Regions from separate parts of the Williamsia sp. z34 genome, predicted to be linked through region 3. Evidence: riboswitches for the same ligand, from Rfam matches in the RefSeq annotation. Region 3 holds a riboswitch; each other region holds the start of a gene.
The links. Region 3 has a riboswitch for S-adenosylmethionine ahead of AC51GT_RS17985 (amino acid ABC transporter permease). Riboswitches for the same ligand answer to the same signal wherever they lie in the genome.
Positions count from the first base shown of each region.

Region 1: another riboswitch for S-adenosylmethionine. It lies ahead of AC51GT_RS21645 (bifunctional o-acetylhomoserine/o-acetylserine sulfhydrylase); the one in region 3 lies ahead of AC51GT_RS17985 (amino acid ABC transporter permease).
Region 2: another riboswitch for S-adenosylmethionine. It lies ahead of AC51GT_RS15295 (aminotransferase class V-fold PLP-dependent enzyme); the one in region 3 lies ahead of AC51GT_RS17985 (amino acid ABC transporter permease).

Region 1 is NZ_JCANWW010000010.1:79,733-87,213, forward strand. Features, by position in the region: gene AC51GT_RS21630 (DUF3017 domain-containing protein) at 1-175, shown strand, start outside; gene AC51GT_RS21635 (Hsp70 family protein) at 353-1,864, shown strand; gene metX (homoserine O-acetyltransferase MetX) at 1,940-3,082, opposite strand; gene AC51GT_RS21645 (bifunctional o-acetylhomoserine/o-acetylserine sulfhydrylase) at 3,084-4,400, opposite strand; SAM riboswitch class IV at 4,457-4,566, opposite strand; gene AC51GT_RS21650 (PE-PPE domain-containing protein) at 4,814-6,346, shown strand; gene AC51GT_RS21655 (MFS transporter) at 6,510-7,481, shown strand, end outside.
Region 2 is NZ_JCANWW010000005.1:390,857-398,337, reverse strand. Features, by position in the region: gene AC51GT_RS15315 (inorganic diphosphatase) at 1-263, shown strand, start outside; gene AC51GT_RS15310 (MarR family winged helix-turn-helix transcriptional regulator) at 331-825, opposite strand; gene alc (allantoicase) at 971-1,996, shown strand; gene AC51GT_RS15300 (hypothetical protein) at 2,046-2,549, opposite strand; gene AC51GT_RS15295 (aminotransferase class V-fold PLP-dependent enzyme) at 2,546-3,373, opposite strand; SAM riboswitch class IV at 3,405-3,520, opposite strand; gene AC51GT_RS15290 (DedA family protein) at 3,588-4,229, opposite strand; gene AC51GT_RS15285 (O-succinylhomoserine sulfhydrylase) at 4,277-5,485, opposite strand; gene AC51GT_RS15280 (rhodanese-like domain-containing protein) at 5,523-5,936, opposite strand; gene AC51GT_RS15275 (Rv0361 family membrane protein) at 5,933-6,436, opposite strand; gene AC51GT_RS15270 (FAD-dependent oxidoreductase) at 6,651-7,481, shown strand, end outside.
Region 3 is NZ_JCANWW010000007.1:60,479-67,959, reverse strand. Features, by position in the region: gene AC51GT_RS18010 (NtaA/DmoA family FMN-dependent monooxygenase) at 1-472, opposite strand, end outside; gene AC51GT_RS18005 (LLM class flavin-dependent oxidoreductase) at 479-1,528, opposite strand; gene AC51GT_RS18000 (GNAT family N-acetyltransferase) at 1,525-2,073, opposite strand; gene AC51GT_RS17995 (ABC transporter substrate-binding protein) at 2,097-3,071, opposite strand; gene AC51GT_RS17990 (amino acid ABC transporter ATP-binding protein) at 3,108-3,890, opposite strand; gene AC51GT_RS17985 (amino acid ABC transporter permease) at 3,887-4,852, opposite strand; SAM riboswitch class I at 5,004-5,096, opposite strand; gene AC51GT_RS17980 (uracil-xanthine permease family protein) at 5,296-6,618, opposite strand; gene nhaA (Na+/H+ antiporter NhaA) at 6,817-7,481, shown strand, end outside.

The DNA.
Region 1 (7,481 bases), on a different contig from region 3:
TTTTGTTCTCGGTTCTGCGGCGTTGCTCGCGGCACTTCTGCGGGCTGTGCTGCCGACCTCACGCGCCGGTCTTCTCGAGGTCCGGGGGCGTGTTTCGGACGTTTCCTCGATGGTGTTCGTCGGTGTCGCCATCCTCTGGTTGGCGACCTCGATCGACCCTTTGGGCACAGATTGATTACAATGGTTCCCGTTGCTGTAATCGTCTGTTGACTTTGCCGGTGCCAAAAAGTACTGGCATCGCCGCAGACAATGGCTGCAGGGGACTGTCCACCGAGCGACAGTGAATGGATCAGGGGTGTGAAGTCGGCATCATCTGGGCCCCAACCGAGCGATAGCGATCGGAATGAGGACCATGAGTACGTCACTGGGTTTGTCCGCAGGCAGTGGAATGATCCACTGTGTCCTGCTGTCGACCGATGACAATGGTCGCCAGAGCTCGATCAATCGCGTCATCGACGTCGACCTCACCGATGGTCTGACGCGGGCCGGCCGGGTGAACTCCGGTATCGATCTGATGCTGGCCAACGCTCAGGACCGCGGGAGCACGGTCGGACCGATCGGCGTTGCGTATCGCACCGACGAACACGCTCGTGAAATCGCTTCGCGTGGCACCGGCGTCAAGCGGCAGATCCAGTTGATCGCCGAAACAGAGGCAGTTGCGCACCAATTGGTTTCGACCGGCGAGATCAGCCGGTTCGTCTCGGTGCTCATCGTCGACCTCGGCGACACCGGGATGAGCATGTACACCCTGGATCCGGCGACCGGGCGGATCAGCGACCTGAAGCGCAGTGAGGCGATCTCGGGCGGGGCGCTCGACGCTCAGCTGATGCGGGCGCAGACCGCCAAAGGTCGTCTGCGCGGCCGCCGCAGGTCCACTGTGCTCAGTGCCTGCCGGACCGCGAAAGAAGAACTCTCGGTCAGCGCGTCGACCACGCTGACGATCGGTGGTTCGTCGGATACCGGCACCCTGACCCGATCGATGTTCGAAGACCTCATCCGGCCGATGGCGCAGGCCGCTGCCGCTGTCGTCGCCGACTACGCGACGGCCTCCCGCCCGGAGGCCATCGTGCTCATCGGTGGCCTGGCCAACATCCCTCTGGTTCGGGACCTCATCGTGAACAAGGTCGACGTCGAGGCGGTGCTACCGCAGGGGCCGGAATCGGTTGCGGCCACCGGCGCTGCCCGTCTGGCGGCGGTGAGTACCCGCCCCGCCGGACTGGCCTTCATCGGCGGACGCCGCAGCCGGGACTGGCTGTCGGCGGCGCCGCTGGCCATGTTCGGTGCGTTGCTCGCCGGTGCGTTGATGACCGTGTACGCGGTCGGATCGTCGCTTGCCGGCAACCCGTCGACACCGTCCGAGGCCCCGGAGCCCCCGGTATCGCCGTCCGCGATCGCCGAGGCGCCGTCGCCGACGACAACGACCGCCACCAATGCGCAGGTGACTTCCACACTGATGCCGACCCGGACACAGCCGACGGTGGAGGTGGCGTCGCCGGTTGCCGGTGGAAATCCGGGACCCGGTTGGGCGACAACCGAACTCGCACCGCCGGTGTCTTCTACGGATCCGCCGACGAGGACCCTGAGCCCATCGTTGATCCCGTTCCCGTTGCCGAGCATCACGTGGCCCCCGAATCTCGCACCTTCGACGCCGTCGACTCCACCGTCCCCGTCGTCTCCATCGACGCCCCCGCCGCCGCCGGAATCGACGACGCCAGATCCGCCCGTGGAGATCGCTCCTCCGTCTGAAGGGGAAGTGACCGCGTCGCCTGCGCCCGCGGCGCCGCCTCTTGTCGCCCCGCCGGAGTCACCGCAGTCCGGTGATCCGGCGGCGGATACGGTGCCGACCTCGCAGCCCGCGACCTGACAGTTCTTTTAGACCCGATTCGGCGTCGCCCGCACCCGACCGACCGCTGTATGAGCGGTCGGTCAGGGCCGGGTATCAGCCGCGGGCGAGGACGAGAGTCTTCTTGAGAAGGTCTGAGACCGCGTCGTATTCGGTGAGGAATCCGTCGTGGCCGTTGGCGGAATGCACCACATGCAATCCATCGACACAGCCGGGCATGAGCTCGGCCAACTCGATCTGCTGGCGCAGCGGGTAGAGCCGGTCGGAATCGATGCCACCGATCACAACGGGTACATGGCAGCTCCGCAGGGCGGCTTCCACGCCACCGCGGCCCCGCCCGACGTCGTGGTTGTTGAGCACCTCGGACAGCACCACATAGCTACCCGGATCAAACCGGCGGACCAGTTTGTCGGCCTGGTGCTCGAGGTAACTCTGCACCGCGTAGCGGCCACCGTGCAACGGATCTTCCTGTCCCTGAGGGAAGTTGGCGAACCGCTGGTCGAGTTCGGGTTCGCTGCGGTAGTACATGTGGGCGATGCGGCGGGCGATGCCGAGGCCGGACGTGGGGGTCCGGCCAGTGCCGTGATAGTCGCCGTTCTGCCAATTCGCGTCGGCCTTGATCGCCGCGATCTGTGTTGTCTGCGTGCCGATCTGGTCGGCCGAGGCGCGAGCGCCGACGGCCAGGATCAAGCCGCTGCGCACTCGCTCTGGATAGCCGATGACCCACTCCAAGGCGCGTGCGCCACCCATCGAACCGCCGAGGACGGCTGCGACGGAATCGATCTGCAACGCATCGAGCAGGGCGACCTCGGCACGGACCTGATCGAGCACGGTGATGTGCGGGAACCGTGAACCCCACACCTGCCCTTCGGAATCCAGTGAGGCCGGGCCGGTAGAGCCGCCGCATCCACCGAGGACGTTCGCCGAGACGACACACCACTCGTCGGTGTCCACGGCGCCGCCCGGGCCGATCAGCCCGTCCCACCATCCGGGGGTGGGCTGATCGGGACCGGCGGGACCTGTTGCATGAGAGTCGCCGGTCAGGGCATGCAGTGCCAGAACAACGTTGTCGCGGGTGGGCGAGAGTGTGCCCCAGCGCTGAAACGCCAGGGTCACATTCTCGATCTGTCCACCGTTGTCCAACGAAATCGGGCCGACCGGCACACTGGTCAGCTGCCCATCGGGCAGGGATTCCCAGTCCGGATGAGTTCGTGGTGGCGTGTGCGGGTCGATACTCACCTCACTTGGCCGCAGCGAAGCCTGCGTCGAGGTCGGCGATGATGTCGACGACGTTCTCGATGCCGACGGCCAACCGGACCAGTCCGGGGGTGACGCCGGCGGCCAGCTGCTCCTCGGCGATCAGCTGCGAGTGGGTGGTCGATGCCGGATGGATGACCAGCGAGCGCACGTCACCGATGTTGGCGACATGGCTGTGCAGCACCAGTGCGTCGACGAACTTCTTGCCTGCGTCGACGCCGCCGACGATCTCGAAGCCGATGATCGCGCCCTGGCCGCGCGGAGCCAATTCCTGGCCCCGCTTGTACCAACGGGAGGATTCGAGGCCGGCGTAGGCCACCGACTCCACCTGCGGGTGCTCCTCGAGGTACTTGGCCACGGCCTGGGCGTTCGACACGTGGCGCTCGATCCGCAGGCTCAGGGTCTCCAGGCCCTGGGCGATGAGGAAGGCGTTGAACGGGGAGATCGCAGCACCGGTGTCGCGCAGCCACTGCACGCGCGCCTTGAGTGCGTAGGCCGGAGCGCCGAGGTCCGCGAAGATCGCGCCGTGGTAGCTCGGGTCCGGGGTGGTGAAGCCGGGGAACAGATCGACGCCGTCACGCTGGCCGCGCCAGTCGAAGGTGCCACCGTCTACGATCACGCCGCCGATCGCGGTGCCATGTCCGCCAAGGTATTTCGTGGCCGAATGCACCACGATGTCGGCGCCGTGTTCGAGCGGGTTGATCAGGTACGGAGTCGCGACGGTGTTGTCGACGATCAGTGGCAGACCCGCCTCGTGGGCGACGGCGGAGATGCCCGGGAGGTCGAGGATCTCGTTGTTCGGGTTCGAGATGGTCTCACCGAACAGGGCGCGGGTGTTGGGCTGGATGGCCGCGCGCCAGCTGTCGAGGTCTTCCGGGTCGTCGACGAAGCTGACCTGGATCCCGAGCTTGGGAAGTGTGTAGTGGAACAGGTTGTACGTGCCGCCGTAGAGACGGGGACTCGACACCACATGACCGCCGTTTTCGACGATGTTCAGGATCGCGTAGGTCTCGGCTGCCTGACCCGAGGCGACGAGAAGAGCCGCCACGCCACCTTCGAGGGCGGCGATGCGCTGTTCGACCGCGTCCTGCGTGGGGTTCATGATGCGGGTGTAGATGTTGCCCGGCTCGGCGAGGCCGAACAGGTTCGCGGCGTGCTCGGTATCGCGGAACGTATACGACGTTGTCTGGTAAATCGGCAGCGCACGGGCAGAAGTCGCCGAGTCCGGGCTCTGGCCGACATGGACCTGCTTGGTTTCAAAACTCCAGTTGTCAGCCGGATTGACGTCGGTGTCAGACATGTAGGACTTCTCTTTCATGGTCGGTGGACATCCAATTAGAGGGTCCGACCTTCCGGACCCCGCGCTTGCCGCGGCGAACCGCAACCTGGTCGTCACCCGGAGCACCCCACCGCGGTTGGAGGGTTGCCGGTCAGCTAGCCGGGGCTCATTGCTGACACTCAGGACCTGGCCAAAAGGATATAACACGCGGATCCTGCGCAAAAAAGCGTTCAGCGCACGGCGATTCTGCGGCTCGCCGTCGGCTGCGCCGTGCTGTACTACGTTCATGCGATTGGCCTTCGGCAAAGGTTGTCGTAACTTCAGTGAAGTTGCCTCAAATCACCCGAGGCCGTGTGCGATTCGAGACACCTGGGGCTGCTGTGAATGATGGTTCAAGACGTCGTCGGGCAGTCCCGACCCGTTCCGGTCGCCGGGTGACGGCGCTTGCGTCGGGGGCCGCGGCAGCCGCGCTGCCGGTACTGACCTTCCTCGGTAGTGCCCCGGCGCTCGCCACCGAAGCCCCGGCGGACTGTGGCAACGGCGCCGTGTTCGTGGTGGCCGGAACCGGCGATCCGGACTTCCTGCACACACGGGGAGTGGAGACCCGGTACATCGCCCAGGGTTATGTCGTCAAACGGGTCGACTATCCGGCGACATTCTGGCCGCTCGGTGCCCAGAGCTACGACGCCAACATCGAGGTCGGACAAGCCGTGCTCACCGATGATGTGGCGACCTATCAGGCCAGTTGCCCGGGCAAGCCGGCCGTCATCACCGGCTATTCGCAGGGCGCTCGAGTGGCCGGCGACGTACTGGCCGACATCGCGGCGGGCAAGGCGGATGGTGTCAGTGCCGACGGGGTGTCGGGCGAGCTCTATGCCGACCCGCGGCGACGCGGAACGAGCGCCGGCGCCGGGGCCGAGGTCAATCTCATCAATGCATATCCGGGCGCGATGCTCGACGGTTCGCGCGACGGCGATTTCGGCGATGTGACGGTCTACTCGGTCTGTATCGACGGTGATGCGGTCTGCGACGTGCCCGACCCTCGGCGAGATCCGATCGGGGCGCTGGACGCGTTGCTGGGTTTCTGGGTCAAGCACTTCAGCTATGGCGACATCATGTCGGCGGGCCCGGGGGCGTCCGCCGGCACCGATGGGGTGACCGTCGTCGAGGGCTCCGACGGGGCCACGGTGATCCTCGTCGGTGCCGATCCGTCACTGACCACCGTGCTGGCGCAGGTCGGACTACCCAACCTGCTGCGCCCGGTGATCCTCGATTTCCCGCGTCTCGAACCAGCTGTCATCCAGCCGATCTCGCGCGCGATCATGGGCTTGCTGCCGGCTCTGCCGCAGCTCGGGCACGGTGCGTATCTCACCGACCTGTACGCGATCCGGGACGCGCTGTCGGGGGACCCGGCGGCCTGGTCCGCGATCTTCGGGAGCGCGGTCAGCGTCGTCGGGTATCCGGTGAACTTCGTCCGGGACTGGGTGGCGGTGATCGATGCGGTCCTCGACCGGCGTGACCCGGATCTGGGGTTCATCGCGGCGCCGACGGTGCGCACCGTGGCCACTGCGGTGTTCGGTGCGGTGGTTCAGGCCAGGACCGAGCCGGCGGACCCGGCCGCTCACCCCGCCGTCGTCGACGATTCTCAGAAGGTCCTCGCCGTGGCGCCCGTTGATCACTCGCCATCGGCCGATCACCCGCCCGAGTCGGCCGCAGTCGTTGCCGAGCCCGGTCGACATCGGGCGTCGGAGGGGCCGGCGGCGCCGGTGGTCGACGGGTTCACCACTACGCCGGGGTGGAATCAGCTCCCCGACACTGCCGATTCCGACCTGCCCGCCGATCCCGGCCGTACCGGTTCGGCGGACGATCAGGAACCGGAGACTCCGGCTCCGGCTGCAGTCGAAACGCCTGCCGCGACCGAGACAACGCCCATCGACGTGCCGGCCGACCTCGCCGTCACCCCGTAATCCGGGTCTCCCGCCACCGCGCGGACACGTCGATCTGTGGGTCAGTTCACGTCCGATCCCGGAATGAGCCGTGACCCCGACGGGGTTGACACCGTAGTTGCCCCGGCAATGAATTGCCCCGGCAGTGTCGCCGTCGCCCCGATCGACTTCGAGAGGTTCACCCATGTCTGCTGTCAGCACCGTCGCCCCCGAATCCTCGGGGGCGGTGCGGGGCGGTAGACGCAGCGCCATCCTGGCCCTGTCACTCGGCGCATTCGGTATCGGGACCACCGAATTCGTCGCGATGGGGCTGCTGCCCCACATCGCCGATTCGCTGGGCACCACCGAACCGACAGCCGCACATGTGATCTCCGCCTACGCGCTCGGCGTCGTGGTGGGTGCCCCGACCATCGCTGCACTGACCGCGCGAATGCCGCGACGCACCCTGCTGATCGCGCTGATGGTCGCGTTCACCGTTGGCAATGTCGCCACCGTCCTCGCCCAGAACTACGGCATGCTGATCGTCGCCCGCTTTGTCGCCGGACTGCCACACGGCGCCTACTTCGGGGTCGCGGCGTTGGTCGCCGCACATCTGGCGGGCCCCGAGTCCAGGGCGAAAGCGGTGGGTCAGGTGATGATCGGTCTGAGCGTCGCCAACGTCGTCGGGGTGCCCGCGGCGACCTGGCTCGGTGGTGCCGTCGGTTGGCGGGCCGCCTTTGTGGTGGTGGCCGTCATCGGGTTGTTGACGATTGTGGCCCTGTTCAAGTTCCTGCCCGCACTCTCGGACATGAAGATCACCAATCCGATGACCGAACTCGGTGCGTTGAGACGCCCGCAGGTGTGGTTTGCGCTCCTCATCGGCATCGTCGGATTCGGTGGGATGTTCGCCTTCTACACCTTCATCAGCACCACGCTGACCACCGTCTCGGGCGTCTCCGAGTCGCTGGTCCCGTTTGCCCTGATGTTGTTCGGTCTGGGCATGGTCGCCGGCAACATCCTCGGCGGTGTCCTGGCCGATCGCGGTGTGGTGAGGGCGATCCTCATCAGTCTGGTCTCCATCGTGATCGCGCTCACCGCTTTCGCCGTGCTGGCGAGCAGTGCCTGGGCCGCGCTGATCCTGACCTTCTTCATCGGATTGACCGGGATCGCGCTGACC
Region 2 (7,481 bases), on a different contig from region 3:
ATGAGGCCGGTGGCGACGACAAGCTGCTGGCAGTGCCCGCCGGAGATGTCCGCTGGGACCACGTCCAGGACATCGGCGACGTCGACGACTTCGAGCTCCAGGCGATCGCGCACTTCTTCGAGCACTACAAGGACCTCGAGCCCGGCAAAGACGTCCAGGCCGGCGGATGGACCGGTAAGGCCGACGCCGAGAAGGTCGCACAAGAGGCGATCGATCGTCTGGCCAAGCACCCGGACGAGGCGAACGAGCCCTCTCGCGGCTGATCGACCCCGAACACGAACAAGGGCCCGCCTCGCAGCAGCGATGTCGGGCCCTTCTCGGTGGGGGGGGTCAGGACCGGGCGCGGTCCGCGGGTGTCTCGTTGGCCTCGATGAGGCTGCGTTCTGCGGAGCTGACGTAGCGGCCGAGCAACTCGGTCAAGGTCTCCACGTCACCGTCATCCCAATCGGCCAGCATCGTCTCGAGTTCTTCGGCCCGGCGGTTGCGGAAATCGGCGACCCGCTGCGCACCGGACTCGGTGACCACGAGGATCGTGGCCCGGCCGTCGCGCGGATCGGCCTCACGCCGGACATAGCCCAGCTTGACCAGTTGAGCGACGTGCCTGCTGATGGTCGACGGGTCGCTGAACAGCGCCTCGGCCAACTCACCCGAGCGTGCCGGCGCCCGATTCAGCCGAAAAAGGCAGTGATAGGCCGCTGACTCGACAGCATCGTCCGCGGTTCGCCACCGCGTCGCCGACAACCGGTCACGCACCCGCAGGTGCCTCGCGAGGACCTCCATGAGATCCGCAATCTGAGCGTCGCGCGACGCTGTCTCCTTCGACATGGTCCTTCTCATGGTTCAACGAGTTTCGACTTGCAACTAGTTGTTGGCAGAAAGTATGGCCCGCGTCACGGAGCTTTCGCAAGAACCCGGCGTCGCCGACGCGACAAGTCGCACCCGCTGGGCGGTGCCACTAGCCTGATGAGTCGTGACTCCATCCCCGCCGAACTCGCGCCCCCACTTCACCTCGATGCCAGATCTGGCTCTACGCGCTCTCGGCGGCGCGGTCCTCTGGACCAACGACGCCCTCTTCGCCGAGGCCGAGAATCTCATCAAGACCTCTGCCGCCGAATATCAACCGGCGACCTTCGGGCACAAGGGTCAGGTCTATGACGGCTGGGAAACCCGGCGCCGGCGCGAAGCGGGTGTGGACCAGGCCATCGTGCGACTCGGTGTCCCCGGCATCATCTACGGCGTCGTGGTCGACACATCCTGGTTCGTCGGCAACTACCCCCCTTACATTTCAGTGGAAGCTGCTGCGGTCGAAGGCATTCCGACCATTTCGGAGCTGCTCGAGAACACCAAGTGGCAGACGATCGTCGATCGCGTCGAGGTCAACGGCGATACACAGAATCCGTTCCGGGTGGACTCCAAGGAGCGGTTCACCCATGTGCGGCTCACAATCCATCCGGACGGTGGCGTGGCCCGATTCCGGGTGCACGGCCGTGGCGTCCCCGACCCGAAGTTCTTGTCCTACGGACACTTCGACCTCGCCGCCCTCGAGAACGGCGGCATGATCACCGCCTGCTCCAACATGTTCTACGGTTCCCCGAACAACCTCCTGATGCCCGGCCGGGCCCGCACGATGGGAGAAGGCTGGGAGACCTCACGGCGGCGCGACGACGGAAACGACTGGGTCCAGGTCAAATTGGCCGGTGAGTCGACGATCGGCCTGGCCGAACTCGACACCAGCTACTTCTTGGGAAATGCACCGGGCTCGGCGATGATTCGTGGCCGCGACGGCGAAAACGGTGAGTGGTTCGAGGTTCTGGGCCGATCCGCCCTGCAACCCGACACCCGACACCGGTTCCTGATCGAGGCAGACCGGCCGATGACCGAGGCCCGCCTCGACATCTTCCCGGACGGCGGCATGGCACGACTGCGGTTGTACGGCTCGCTGACCGACGACGCTCGCGCACGGATCATCGATCGCTGGGAAAACGGCGAGAGCTGATCGGCGGATCGGTCCGCATCACGCCTGCGATCAGGCGTGGTGTGGGGCGTCAGGCCGCGGTGGCCCGTTCGAGCAGTCCGGGCAGCACGCGGTCGGCGATGAGCTGGGCCGAACCGGGCCGATCACCCGTCCGCCCCAGGTCGAGAGGCCGCAGGATGACCGCATCGGCGACCTCGGCGGTATAGATGTCGACGATCAGCGTCAGCAATCCGTTGGCGGTGCCGACATAGCGGACGGTGTCGCCGAACCTCGACTCCCCCAGCCGCAGAAGCTCTGCCCGCGCGGTGGCCGCGTCCTCGGCGATCACCACGTCGATCTCCAACGCCACCACCAGGTCCGCGGGATCCTCGCCCAGTTCCTGCCAGCCGGCACGCAGTGCGGCTCGCTCCTTGATGCCGCCCCGCAATTCCGGCTGGCGGATCCGGCGGACCGCCGAATCCCGGGCCTCGGACGGGCCAGGCCTGCTCCAGGCGAGCTGGTGGTTGTCGCCCTCGATGGCGACCAGCAGTTCGGGGCGGGTGCGTACGGTGGTGACGCGATCTGCTTCGGTCATGATTTCTCCTGCTCAAGAGTGCTGTCCACGAGTGAGTTCAGTTGCCGGGCAAGCTCATCGATGCCGGTGTGGGCGTCCCATCGGATGACGGCGGGCTCAGGGTGTCCGGCCACGGTCAGTGAGGCGATTCCCACGCGGTCACCGGCATCGGGCCACAGCTGCAGTCGGCGGATCCCGGGATGCCGGGCGGCTTCGGCGTCGAGCCACTCGGACAGTGCCTGCTCGTGGAGACCGGCGCTCTCGTAACCGAGGTCGGCCAGCGCCCGGGCCGGGGACCGGTCAGTGCCGACGTTGCCGGCGACGGTGTCGATATCGGCGTCGGCACAGTCGGCGAGCCAGTCGCCGCGGCCCACAACCACCGCCGGACCGGCGACGGACCGGCCGGACAACACGAGGTAGTCGATCCCGTGGCTGGTCAGGTTCACCGCCCGCCGGGACACGAGCTCACTGCCATCGACCAGCAGTCGCGCGCCGCGTCGGTGTGCGATCGCCGCCAGCGCGGGCAGCGGCACCACTTCGCCGGTGGCCTCGGCGACGGCCGGAACGATCAGGAGTGCGGCGCGACGGCGTCCGAGCTCGCTGTCCACCGCGGCCAGGGTGGTCACCAGATCGATCTGCGCCGGCACCACCCGGTGGTCACCATCGGGGGTGGGGTTCGTGAGGGCGGCGGTCAGATCAAGTGTGACGACGCCGCCGGGCGCGACACCGGCGACCAGCGCAACGGCTTCGGCGAGTTCGGAGGCGAACAGGACCCGATCGGTCGGGCGGGCCTTCACAAACCGGGCGATCTCGTCCTTCAAATCGTTCGTGGAGGAGTTCGTCACCCACAGTCCCTTCAGATCCGGACTCGGCCGGAGTCCGCGCTTGCCACCGTCCGAACAGACAGCGGCCAGGTTGTCACCCGGAGCACCCCGCCGCGAATGGAGGGTTGCCGGCCAGCAAGCCGGGGCTTGTCGCTGACACTCGTCACCGATGACCACATTGCAGCGCCGTTGATTTCCCTGTCAAATATCGAACCTCTTTAACGCGGCGTGAATGTTATTCCGCGCTGGCCGCGGCCTTTTGTGACCTGCGCCGATGCTGCCACCAGCGAGCGGCGAAATAGAGAAGCATGAGCGCCCCGGCACCGAAAGCCAGGTAGAACATCACCGTCGCCCCGACGGTTTCACCGACCGCGTAGCCGATGATGCACACCACGGTCACCCAGACGACACCACCGGCGACGTTTGCCAGCACATACTGACGCGTCGGCATCTTGCTCATCCCCGCCACAAACGGGGTCACGGTGCGCACGTAGCCGATCCAGCGGGCTCCGATCACCGTGGCCACCCCACCATGGCGGATGAGTTCCTCGGCCTTCTGCCAGCGTTCTCGTCCGACCCATCCGCCGAAGCGGGTTTCGGTGATGCGGCCTCCGGATCTGCGGCCGATGGAATAGCCGGTCCAATCGCCGAGCACCGCGGCAACGCAGGCACCGACGATCAGCCAGACGATGTTGGTCTCGCCGAGGGCGGCCGCGACCCCACCGGCGAGCAGGACCGTCTCACCGGGCAGGACCAGACCGAGCAGAGCCGCCGCTTCTCCGTAGATGACGACGAACACCAAGAGATACACCGCCCACGGCGGCGTCGACTGGATGATCGAGATGACCCAGTCGGCCAGCGAGTGAAAAATGCCCACCCTCCGATCCCCGGTGACGGCCGCAGGCGGCGTCGCCCAATTCTGCGTTACAGAGCCTGGTCGAGATCCTTCAGCAGATCGTCCACACCCTCAAGACCGACCGACAGCCGAACCAGCGAATCGGACAACCCGATCGCAGCCCGACCCTCGGGTCCCATCGCGCGGTGGGTGGTGGTCGCCGGATGCGTGATCAGCGACTTCGAGTCCCCGAGGTTGTTCGAGATGTCCACGATCTGCAGACCGTCGAGCAGTTCGAACGCCCGCGCCTTCCCGGATACCGAACCGGTGTCGGCGAGTTCGAAGGTCACCACGGTGCCACCGCCCGACATCTGCTTCTTCGCCAAATCATGCTGCGGATGTGATTGCAGGAACGGATATCGCACCCGCGCAACCCGCGAATCGGCTTCGAGGAACTCGGCGATGCGCAGCGCCGCGGCGGTCGAGTGATCCACCCGCAGCCGCATTGTCTCGAGTCCCTTGAGTAACGTCCAGGCGTTGAACGGGCTCAGCGCCGGACCGGTGTGCCGCATCAGGGTCTGCACCGGACCGTCGATGTATTCCTTGGACCCGAGTACGGCACCACCCATCACACGGCCCTGACCGTCGATGTGTTTGGTACCCGAATACACGATGACGTCGGCGCCGAGTTCCAGGCCACTCTGCAGGAGCGGGGTCGCAAAAACGTTGTCCAGCACGACCTGTGCACCGGCGGCGTGGGCGAGCTCGCAGACCCGCTCGACGTCGACCAGGGTCTGCATCGGGTTGGACGGGGTCTCGAAGAACACCGCGTCGGTCGGCTCGGAGAGCGCCTGTTCCCACTGCTCGAGGTCTTCGCCGTCGACAAAGACGGTTTCGACGCCCCAGCGGGGCAGGATCTCGTTGCAGACGACAAAGCACGAACCGAACAGGCTGCGTGCGGCGACCAGCCGGTCACCGGCCTTGAGCAGCGCACCGAGTGCCACGAACACCGCGGCCATGCCGCTGGCGGTGGCGAAACACGCCTCGGCGCCCTCGAGCTGACGGAGTCGCTCCTGGAACATCGCCACGGTCGGGTTGCCGTAACGGGAGTACACGAAGCGCTCGTCCTCGCCGGTGAAAGCCCGCTCGGCCGCGGCCGCGGACGAGTAGACATAGCCCGAGGTCAGGTACATGGCCTCGGAGGTCTCCTCGAAGCCGGACCGCATGAGGCCTCCGCGCACAGCGAGGGTCTCGGGCGAAAGTCCCTCGGGCAGATTGGCGTTCAACTCGTCCTCCATCGTGCGCAATGCATTGTCTGGTAGCCGGCGGCCGGAATCACGACTGCCGCCACGGGAGGCCGGTTGCCTTCCACCCGACCGCACCGCGATGTCCGTCCTGATCGGTCGCACCCTCGAAACCGTCGAGAATGTTGTACGCCTTGGCCACGCCGTCGGCGGTCGCGGCCTCGGCTGCACCGATCGAACGCTGTCCGGACCGGCAGAGGAACACGACCTGCTGATCGTCCGCAATACCGGCCTGGCGCAGCTGCGTCACGAAATCGGCGTTGCGGGCACCGTCGGGAAAGCTGACCCATTCGATGAAGATCGCCCTCTTGGAGACATCGGTCAGGTCCGGCACGCCCACGTAGCTCCACTCGGCCTGGGTCCGACAGTCCACGAGCACCGAGGTCGGATCCTCGCGCAGGAGGTTCCAGGCTTCTTGCGGGGTCAGATCACCTGCGTAGCTCATGAGCACACCTTCCAGTTACCGGCCTCTTTGACCAGAACAATAGGTGTGATCGTGGTTTCGCTCTTCTCTTCCCGGAACCAGTGCACATTCGCCGTTGCCCGGTCGCCGTTGACGACGGTCTCCGAGATGTTCTCGACCTCGATCTTGCCGTCGGCGTCCCGCGCTTTTTGGTATTCGGCCCTGAACTCGTCCTGGGTCGGGAAGTCCGCCGAGTCGAGTTCTGCGGTGCAGAAAACGGCACGGTAGCTCGTGTAGTTGATCGCGTTCTGCGCCGTGTAGTAATCGTTGATGGCGTGGGTCACCTTCGCCTGGTCCGTCAGCCGGTCCTCCGCCGGACGAAGTACCTGCATGAGGACGATCGCACCGAGGACCACCACCATGATCACGACCGCAACCAGGAACGGCCAGATGGTCCGTCGCTCGTCGTCGAAAACTTCTGGTTCTGTCTCTTTGCCCCCACCTGACCGCTTGCGGTTGGGTGCGGAGTCGCTTCCTGCCATGGCCGCGAGCTTATCGCTCGTATTTGCCCGACCTGCCACCAGCGTGAGACGGTTAACAAGATTTTGGTCAGCCAACCCTTACTTGACTGACCCTGAAACCGACGTTTTTGGTTCCGGCCAGGTCCAGCGCCTACCGTGGGAGGGAAGTAGCCACCCCAGGTCCGCGTCGGTGACGGCCGCCTGAACTCTCCGCACGAGAAAGCAACTGCGACTCATGAGCGATCAGAACCGCCCGCTTCGCGTGGCCATCATCGGTGCCGGCCCCGCCGGTATCTATGCCGCCGACGCATTGATGAAGTCGGACTTCGCAAAAGACCACCCGGCGCCGGGACCAGAGGGAGCGGGCCGATTGTCAGGTGTCTCGATCGATCTGTTCGAGCGGATGCCGGCCCCGTTCGGGTTGATCCGGTACGGCGTGGCCCCGGACCATCCCCGGATCAAGGGAATCATCACCGCCCTGCACAAGGTCCTCGACAAGCCGCAGATCCGGTTGATCGGCAACGTCAACTTCGGCAGTGACATCGCGCTCGAAGACCTGCAGACCATGTACGACGCGGTGATCTTCTCCACCGGCGCCACCGACGACCGCGCGATGCAGATCCCGGGCATCGACCTGGACGGCTCCTACGGCGCCGCGCAGTTCGTCGCCTGGTACGACGGACACCCAGACTTCCCCCGCACCTGGCCGCTCGAGGCCGAAAAGGTCGCGGTCATCGGTGTGGGCAACGTGGCACTGGACGTGGCGCGGGTACTGGCCAAGACCGGCGATGAGTTGCTGCCCACCGAGATCCCGGCCAACGTCTACGAAGGTCTCAAGGCCAACAAGGCCGTCGAGGTCCACGTCTTCGGTCGCCGCGGCCCAGCCCAGGCCAAGTTCACCCCGCTCGAGCTCAAAGAACTCGATCATTCCCCGACCATCGATGTGATCGTCAACCCCGAAGACATCGACTACGACGAGGGCTCGACCATGGCCCGCCGATCGAGCAAGATCACCGACCAGGTCGCCACCATCATCGAGCAGTACGCGATCCGCGACCCCAAAGGC
Region 3 (7,481 bases):
GTCCGGCACGCTCGTACCGCAGTTCGTGGTCGAGGAACCCGCCGCGCCGGAAGTTCTCCCCCGTCCACGCGTTGTCGGTTGTCACCACATTCCACCCGGCGCGGCCACCCGAGAGAATATCGAGTCCAGCGAGGCGTCGGGCGAGGTCCGCCGGCTCGTTGTAGGTGGTGTTCTGGGTCGCTACGAGTCCGATGTGCGACGTGATCCCGGCGACGGCCGACAGTTGCGCGATGGCATCGGGCCGTCCGGCGATGTCGAGATCGAGGATCTTGCCCTGCTGTTCGCGCAGACGCAGGCCTTCGCCGAGGAAGAACGCGTCGAACAATCCGCGTTCTGCAGTGGTGATCACACGGCGGAAGCTCTCGAAGTCGATCTGCGACGCACTCGCCGGATCGGACCAGATGGTGGTGTGGTTGACGCCCTGGAAGAAGACACCGAAGTGCACGTGGGCATCGGGGCGGAGAACGGTCATGACGTATCAGGCCTTCTGGTAGCGACTTGCGGGACGGGTGAGGCCGAGGTTGGCGCGCAATGTCGACCCCGGCACCGGACGATGGCTGGTGCCGGCGGCGAACAGGCGCGGCAACACGTGGCGAGCGAGAACCACCAGATCCTCATCGACGACGGCGGGATGGATTCTGACGCCGTCGACATGGCCGGCCAACTCCGTCAGGAGTTCGGTGAGTTCGTCTCCACTGCCGATGAATTGGAGACGCCCCGACTCCTGGGCCGGCGTGTACGAGTTCAGATGCTCCAGTCGCTCGGCACCCGATTCGGTGGCGGTGTCGAGGGTGACATCGAGTTCGGCAAAGGCAAGCCTGTCGAAGGCCCTCGCGGCCGTGGCAATCGCGGCGACGGAAGGCGCCGAGACCAGGCGTACATCGACGTCGCCCGCGGTTCCGAACACCACCAATTGTCCCTGCGGTGGCCTGGGAACGATCGCCGGACCCTTCACGGAGAAACTCTCACCCTGAAAATCGATGTAGTGCAGCTTGTCTCGATCGAGAAACCGGCCCGAGGCGAAATCGCGGATCACCGCATCGTCCTCCCAGGAGTCCCACAGATCACGGGCGACGGTGATCGAATCATGCTGTTCGCGTGCACGTTCTGACTCGCCCACCACCACGGGTCGGCCCCATACCTTCGACGCGGCACTGTCGGTGACGGGTGCCGCGATCCACCCGGCCCGTCCACGCGACGCGTAGTCGAGAGTGGCCAATTGTGAAGCCGTATGGAACGGTTCGGCGTATGTCGTACCGATCAGCGGTACAAGTCCGATGGTCGATGTCGTCGCGGCCACGAAGGCCGCCCGGTTGGGCGCGTCGATGCGACCGACGATCTCGCTGGTAGCACCGACGATCGAGTCGTCGAACGTCGCCAACGTGAAGCCGGCGTTCTCCGCAGCAGCCACTCTCCGTCGCACGGTCTCTCCGGTCAGCAAGGCGTCAGGTGCATGAGATGCCCGTCGCCACGCCGCCGGATGACGTCCCTCCCCATCGAGCTCGATACCCAGGGCGAAAACGCTCATGCACAAACCTCTTTCGAATCCAGATTCTTCTCGAACGGATGCACGCCGACCTCGTCGGAGGGCAGTGTGGTGTCGTACAGCGGCGTGTAACCGGCAGCGAGATACAACGCCACTGCCTCGGGCTGGTTCCATCCGGTTGTCAAAAAGATTCGGCGATAGCCACGGCTGGTTGCGATCGTCTCGAGTTCTGCCACGATTGCCTTGCCGTACCCCCGGCCCCGGTACGCCGACGCCGTCCAGATGCGCTTGAGTTCGGCGGTGGTGGCGTCGTACTGACGGAACGCACCACCGGCGACCGGGGCACCGTCGGCCAATGCGACGATCAGCACACCCCCCGGCGGCGCGAACTCCTCTGCGGGATAAGCCCGCAGTTCGCTGTACTGCTCCCCCGGGCTGCGCCCGTAACGAGAGCTGTACTCGAGAGCCAACTCCTCGATCAGCGGGGAAGCCAGCGGATCGTCCTGATGGACCGTGGTGATCTGCAGGTGTGCAGTATCAGCCGTGGCGGTGGCCGCTCGGCCGGCTCCACTGGGTCGTGCACTCACTCGTCTTCCCTCCATCGGGAGACCTATCCTTCGGTACGTGGAAGTCCGGGCGGGTTGATCTCCGAGACGGTGACGGCCTCGGACTGCAGGCCCCAACGGTCGATGACCTTCTGATAGCTGCCGTCTTCAATAGCGTGGTTGATCGCTTCGTTGATGGCCTGGATGAGGCCGTTGTCTTTCTTGGTCAGAACCGCGATCTCGCCCTGCAGTGCATCACCCGCACCGGAGAACACGCCGATCACCTCGGTGTCGCCCGAGGTCGCAGCGTGGTAGACCGACGACGGGTTGGGACCGAAGTATCCGTCGATGCGCCCCGAACCCAGAGCCAGGTAGTAATCGGATGCGTTCTGGTAGTACGCGATCTCTGCCGGCGCGAGACCTTCGGCGACATTTTGTTCGTTCCAGTCGACCAGCAGCTGTTCCTGATTGGTTCCGGAACCGACTCCGATCTTCTTGCCCGCAATATCCTTGCGGCCTTCGACCTTCCAGCCACTGTCCTTGGGCGCTTCGAAGGCGAGGTTGTCCAAACGGTACGTGGCGAAGTCGTACTTGTCCTTGCGCTCTTCGGTCACGGTGACATTGGAGATGAACAGGTCGTTCTCACCGGAGTCGATCTTGACGAAGTTCTGCGACCAGTCAGCAACCTTCAGATCAACGTCGAGGCCGAGGATATCGCCGATCAGGTACGTGAAGTCGACCTCCGATCCGATGATCGTCCTGTCATCGGTGGCGTAGAACCGCAGCGGTGGAGCGGTACCGCCGGCACCGGTCACGACCAGCGTGCCCCGATCGCGGATCGCTTGGGGCACCTTGGCCGCGATGTCGTCGACCTTGTCGACGCGGACTCGGCTGGACTGCTCCGGCGACAGGTCGAAACTCTGTCCGTCGGACGTGACCACTTCGGACTCGGCAGCGGGTTCGCTGCACCCGGTGACCAGCAATGCGAGCGTGGCAAATGCGGACGCGACGACCGCGAGTCGACGGCTTGTTCTGGACATGGTTGTTCCTTGTTTGTCGGATTGAGTGAAGACGGTTCAGAGGACGTGCGCGAGAAAGGCTTTGGTGCGTTCTTCCTTGGGAGAGTCGATGAGTTCGGTCGGGGTTCCCTGTTCGACGATGACGCCGCCATCCATGAAAACCACCGTGTCGGCGATCTCGCGTGCGAAACCCACTTCGTGGGTCACGATGACAAGCGTCGCACCGTCGCGGGCGAGCCCACGGATGACTTCGAGTACTTCGCCGACGAGTTCGGGATCGAGCGCTGATGTCGGCTCGTCGAACAGGATCACCTTGGGCCGCAGTGCAAGTGCGCGAGCGATCGCAACCCGCTGCTGCTGCCCACCCGAGAGCCTGCGTGGGTATTCGTGCGCCTTCTCACCGACGCCGACGCGCTCGAGCAAAGCCACTGCCTCAGGCTCGACGTCCGACCGCTTGCGTCTCTGTGCCGAGATCGGCGCCTCGATCACATTCTCCAGTGCGGTCAGATGCGGAAACAGGTTGAAGTTCTGGAACACAAAACCGATCCGCGAGCGCTGCTGCAGAATCTCCTTGTTGCTCAGCTCGTGAAGCTTGTTTCCCTTGCGTTTGTACCCCACCAGGTCACCATCGACACGGACGGTGCCGTGATCGACTTTCTCCAGGTGGTTGAGGGCACGCAACAGCGTCGACTTGCCTGATCCCGACGGACCGATGATCGCGGTGACCTCACCTGGGCGTACCACCAGATCGACACCCTTGAGCACCTCCAGATCGCCGAAAGACTTGTGAACTCCCCTGACCTCGACCGCGTACCTCGAATTCTCTATCGCCTCGGTCATCGGGTCGCCCCGCGTGGAGCAAAGGAGATGTCGGAGAACCGCTTTCGGATCTGCTGCACCGGCGTCAACGGAATGGTCCGCAGCGCGCCCTTGGCATAGTGCCGCTCCACGTAGAACTGCACCACCGACAAGATCGACGTCAGGACGATGTACCAGACAGTGGCAACCATCAGCAGCGGGACGACCCGTCCACTGCGCCCGTAGATGACCTGCACCTGGTAGAACAACTCGGCAATTGCCATGACCGACACGATCGAAGTGCCCTTGAACAAGCTGATGACCTCGTTCGCGGCGTTCGGAAGGATTCCCCGCATCGCCTGCGGCAGAATGATCTTGAAAAACTCGCGGCGCTTCGGAATACCCAGTGCGGCAGCGGCTTCGAGCTGACCCTGATCCACCGAGATGATCCCGGCCCGGATGATCTCCGCCGAATACGCCGCCTGGTGCAACGCCAGACCGATGATGGCCGCAGCCGAACCACTGATCACATTGTTGACGTTGAACTCGAAGAAGCCCGGCCCGAACGGAACTCCCACCGACAGCGACTGATAGAGGTACGCGAGGTTGAACCAGAACAGCAACTGGACGATCAAGGGGATCGAACGAAACGCCCAGATGTAGAACCAGGCAATCACCTGCAGTACCGGATTTTTCGACAGCCTGGCCGCGGCCAGCGCGATGCCGATCGCAAATCCGAACAGCGATCCCCAGAACGTCAACTGGATGGTCAGCCACAACGCAGACATCACCGACGACGCGGTGAAGTACTGCGCGAACGTCCCCCAATCCCAGCCCGGGTTGGTCGCAAATCCGTGCAAGAACTGGGCGACAACGATCAGCGCGGCAATCGCGATGATCCAACGCCATGGATGCCACTTCCGCGCGATGACCAGGTCGGCGTCGTCCACCGCCGCGGGTTCGTCGAGCGTGGAGCGGATATCTATCTGGGTCACTGTGACCACCGGTGTATGCGCGCAGCGAGCATCGCTGAAGGGCCTTCCAATAGGGCAAGAATGTGTGGGTGAGGTGGGTCAGACCTACGTACAGACGCCGGTGCCCGCTCGGCACAGGTCGACGTGCAAACGTCTCCACGAAGCGCGATCCATAATCGTTCCTCCATCGTTCTTGGCGGTAGCACCCACACGTCCTGCGACGGGGTTGCTGCGACGTCGACGAGCCAAGTCTCTCGGTCGCTCTGGATGGTGAGGAGGAATCTATGCGGTCGATGGACCAGACGTCAAGGGGTAGAATTTGATTTGCCTTGCGACACTGGGCTTTCGGGTTGCAATCACCATGTTTTAAACCTTGCGCCCCACCCTTGTGTCTGAAATCGGAACTCGTGTGACAGACAAAAGATCGCCCCCTCAAAAAGCTTGAGGGGGCGATCAGTCGGGTCAGTGCACGTCTACTCGACGTCCGCCTTGTCCACCACAACCGTTCCGCGCCAGCCGCCGACCACGCGCATGACGTGGTAGATCAGGAGTGCCGCCAGCGCACCGAGTGCGATGCCACCGAAGCTCAAATCGCCTATCGTCCACGAGAAGTCGGCGATACCGATCACGAGTGCGATGGCGGCGGTGAACTGGTTGACCGGTTTGGAGAAGTCCACCTTGTTCGTCACCCAGATGTGCACGCCCAGGATGCCGACCAGACCGTAGAGCGCGGTGGTCACACCACCGAGGACACCCGGCGGGACCGATGCGATCACCGCACCGACCTTCGGCGACATACCCAGCAGCACCGCGGCGATGCCGGCCACCCAGTAGGCGGCCGTCGAGTACACCTTGGTCGCTGCCATGACACCGATGTTCTCGGCGTACGTCGTTGTGGCAGAACCGCCGCCGCTACCGGCCAAGACCGTGGCGATACCGTCGGCAGCCAAGGCGCGACCGATCTTGTGGTCGTAGTTGATCCCGGTCATCGTGTTGATCGACTTGACGTGCCCGATGTTCTCGACCACCAGCACCAGCACCACCGGCAAGAACATCGGCAGCACCGACAGATGGAACGTCGGCGCCTGGAAATCGGGCAGGCCGACCCAATCGGCGGCTCCGATGGGGTCGGTGTCGACCTTGTCGCGGGCCAGGGCGAACAGGTAGCCGATGACAACGCTGGTGAAAATGGCGAGTCGTCCGAGCAGTCCCTTGAACAGCACCAGCGAGGCAATCAGCAGCACCAGGACCAGCGTGGCCGTGACCGCATCCTGCTCGTAGTTCGACTTGGCCGTGGGCGCGAGATTCAGGCCGATCAACGCGACGATGGTTCCGGTCACGATCGGCGGCATCAACGCGTGGATCCAGCCGGTGCCCGCGAAGTGCACCACCACGCCGATGACGACCAGCACCGCGCCCACCATCACGATGCCGCCCAGCGCGGAACCGTGCCCATGAGAGGCCGTCGCGGCGAGTACCGGAGCGATGATCGCAAAACTCGAACCGAGGTAGCTCGGCAATTGGTTGCGGGTGATCAGCAAGAACAGGATCGTGCCGATTCCGGAGAACAGCAGCGTCGTCGCCGGTGGGAATCCGGTGAGTACCGGAACGAGGAATGTCGCACCGAACATGGCCACCACGTGCTGCAGGCCGATGCCCACCGTGCGCGGCCACGACAGCCGTTCGGTCGGAGCAACCACCTCGTTGCTCCCGGCCGGCGACCAACCGAACAGCGGCGACCGGGTTTGGGTGGTCGCCTTGCCGGACGCAGCCGGCTTCAGATCTTCCTCAGACATGGGCAACAGTCTGCCGCGTTATGTGCCGATCCACGCCATTGCCTCCGATTCTCCGGCGCCACGTGGCCCGCACTGATCGCAAGACGGTAAAGTTACCGGCGGTGTGCCGGGAAGTCTGGTCGGCCGCGTGCTCAAGATTCCGTCGTTTCGACGGTTCGCGCGTGTCGTGTTTCTCCGACCCCTAGACAGGACACAACGTTGTCAGCGCAGGATCGAAAAACCCCCTCGACACTCTTTGCCCGCGGCTCATGGGCGGAGGCGTCGCGCATCGCCGACATCCTCCGCAAAGAAACCATCGGTGGGGCAATCCTCCTGGTGGCCACCGTGGTCGCACTGATCTGGGCGAACTCGCCGTGGTCCGATGCGTACGTCGAGCTGAGCGAGTTCCGGGTCGGCACCGACGCCCTGGGCGTGCACCTCGACTTGTCTCTGGCCACCTGGGCCGCCGACGGATTGCTCGCGATCTTCTTCTTCGTGGTCGGCCTCGAGCTCAAACGTGAGTTCGTCGCCGGCGACCTCCGCGATCCGAAACGTGCGGTCCTCCCGATTGCCGCAGCGGTCGGCGGCATGATCGTGCCGGCGATCATCTTCGTGGCGTTCACCGCCCACGTCGGCGATGGCGCCACGCAGGGCTGGGCCATTCCCACCGCGACGGACATCGCGTTTGCGGTGGCCGTCCTGGCGGTCATCTCCACGCATCTACCGGTGGCGTTGCGGACGTTCCTGCTCACCCTGGCCGTGGTCGACGACCTGCTCGCCATCACCGTCATCGCAGTCTTCTACAGCGAGGACATCGATCTCGGCGCGCTCGCGCTCGCCGCGATACCGCTGGTGCTGTTCGCCATCTGTGTGCAGCGACGAAT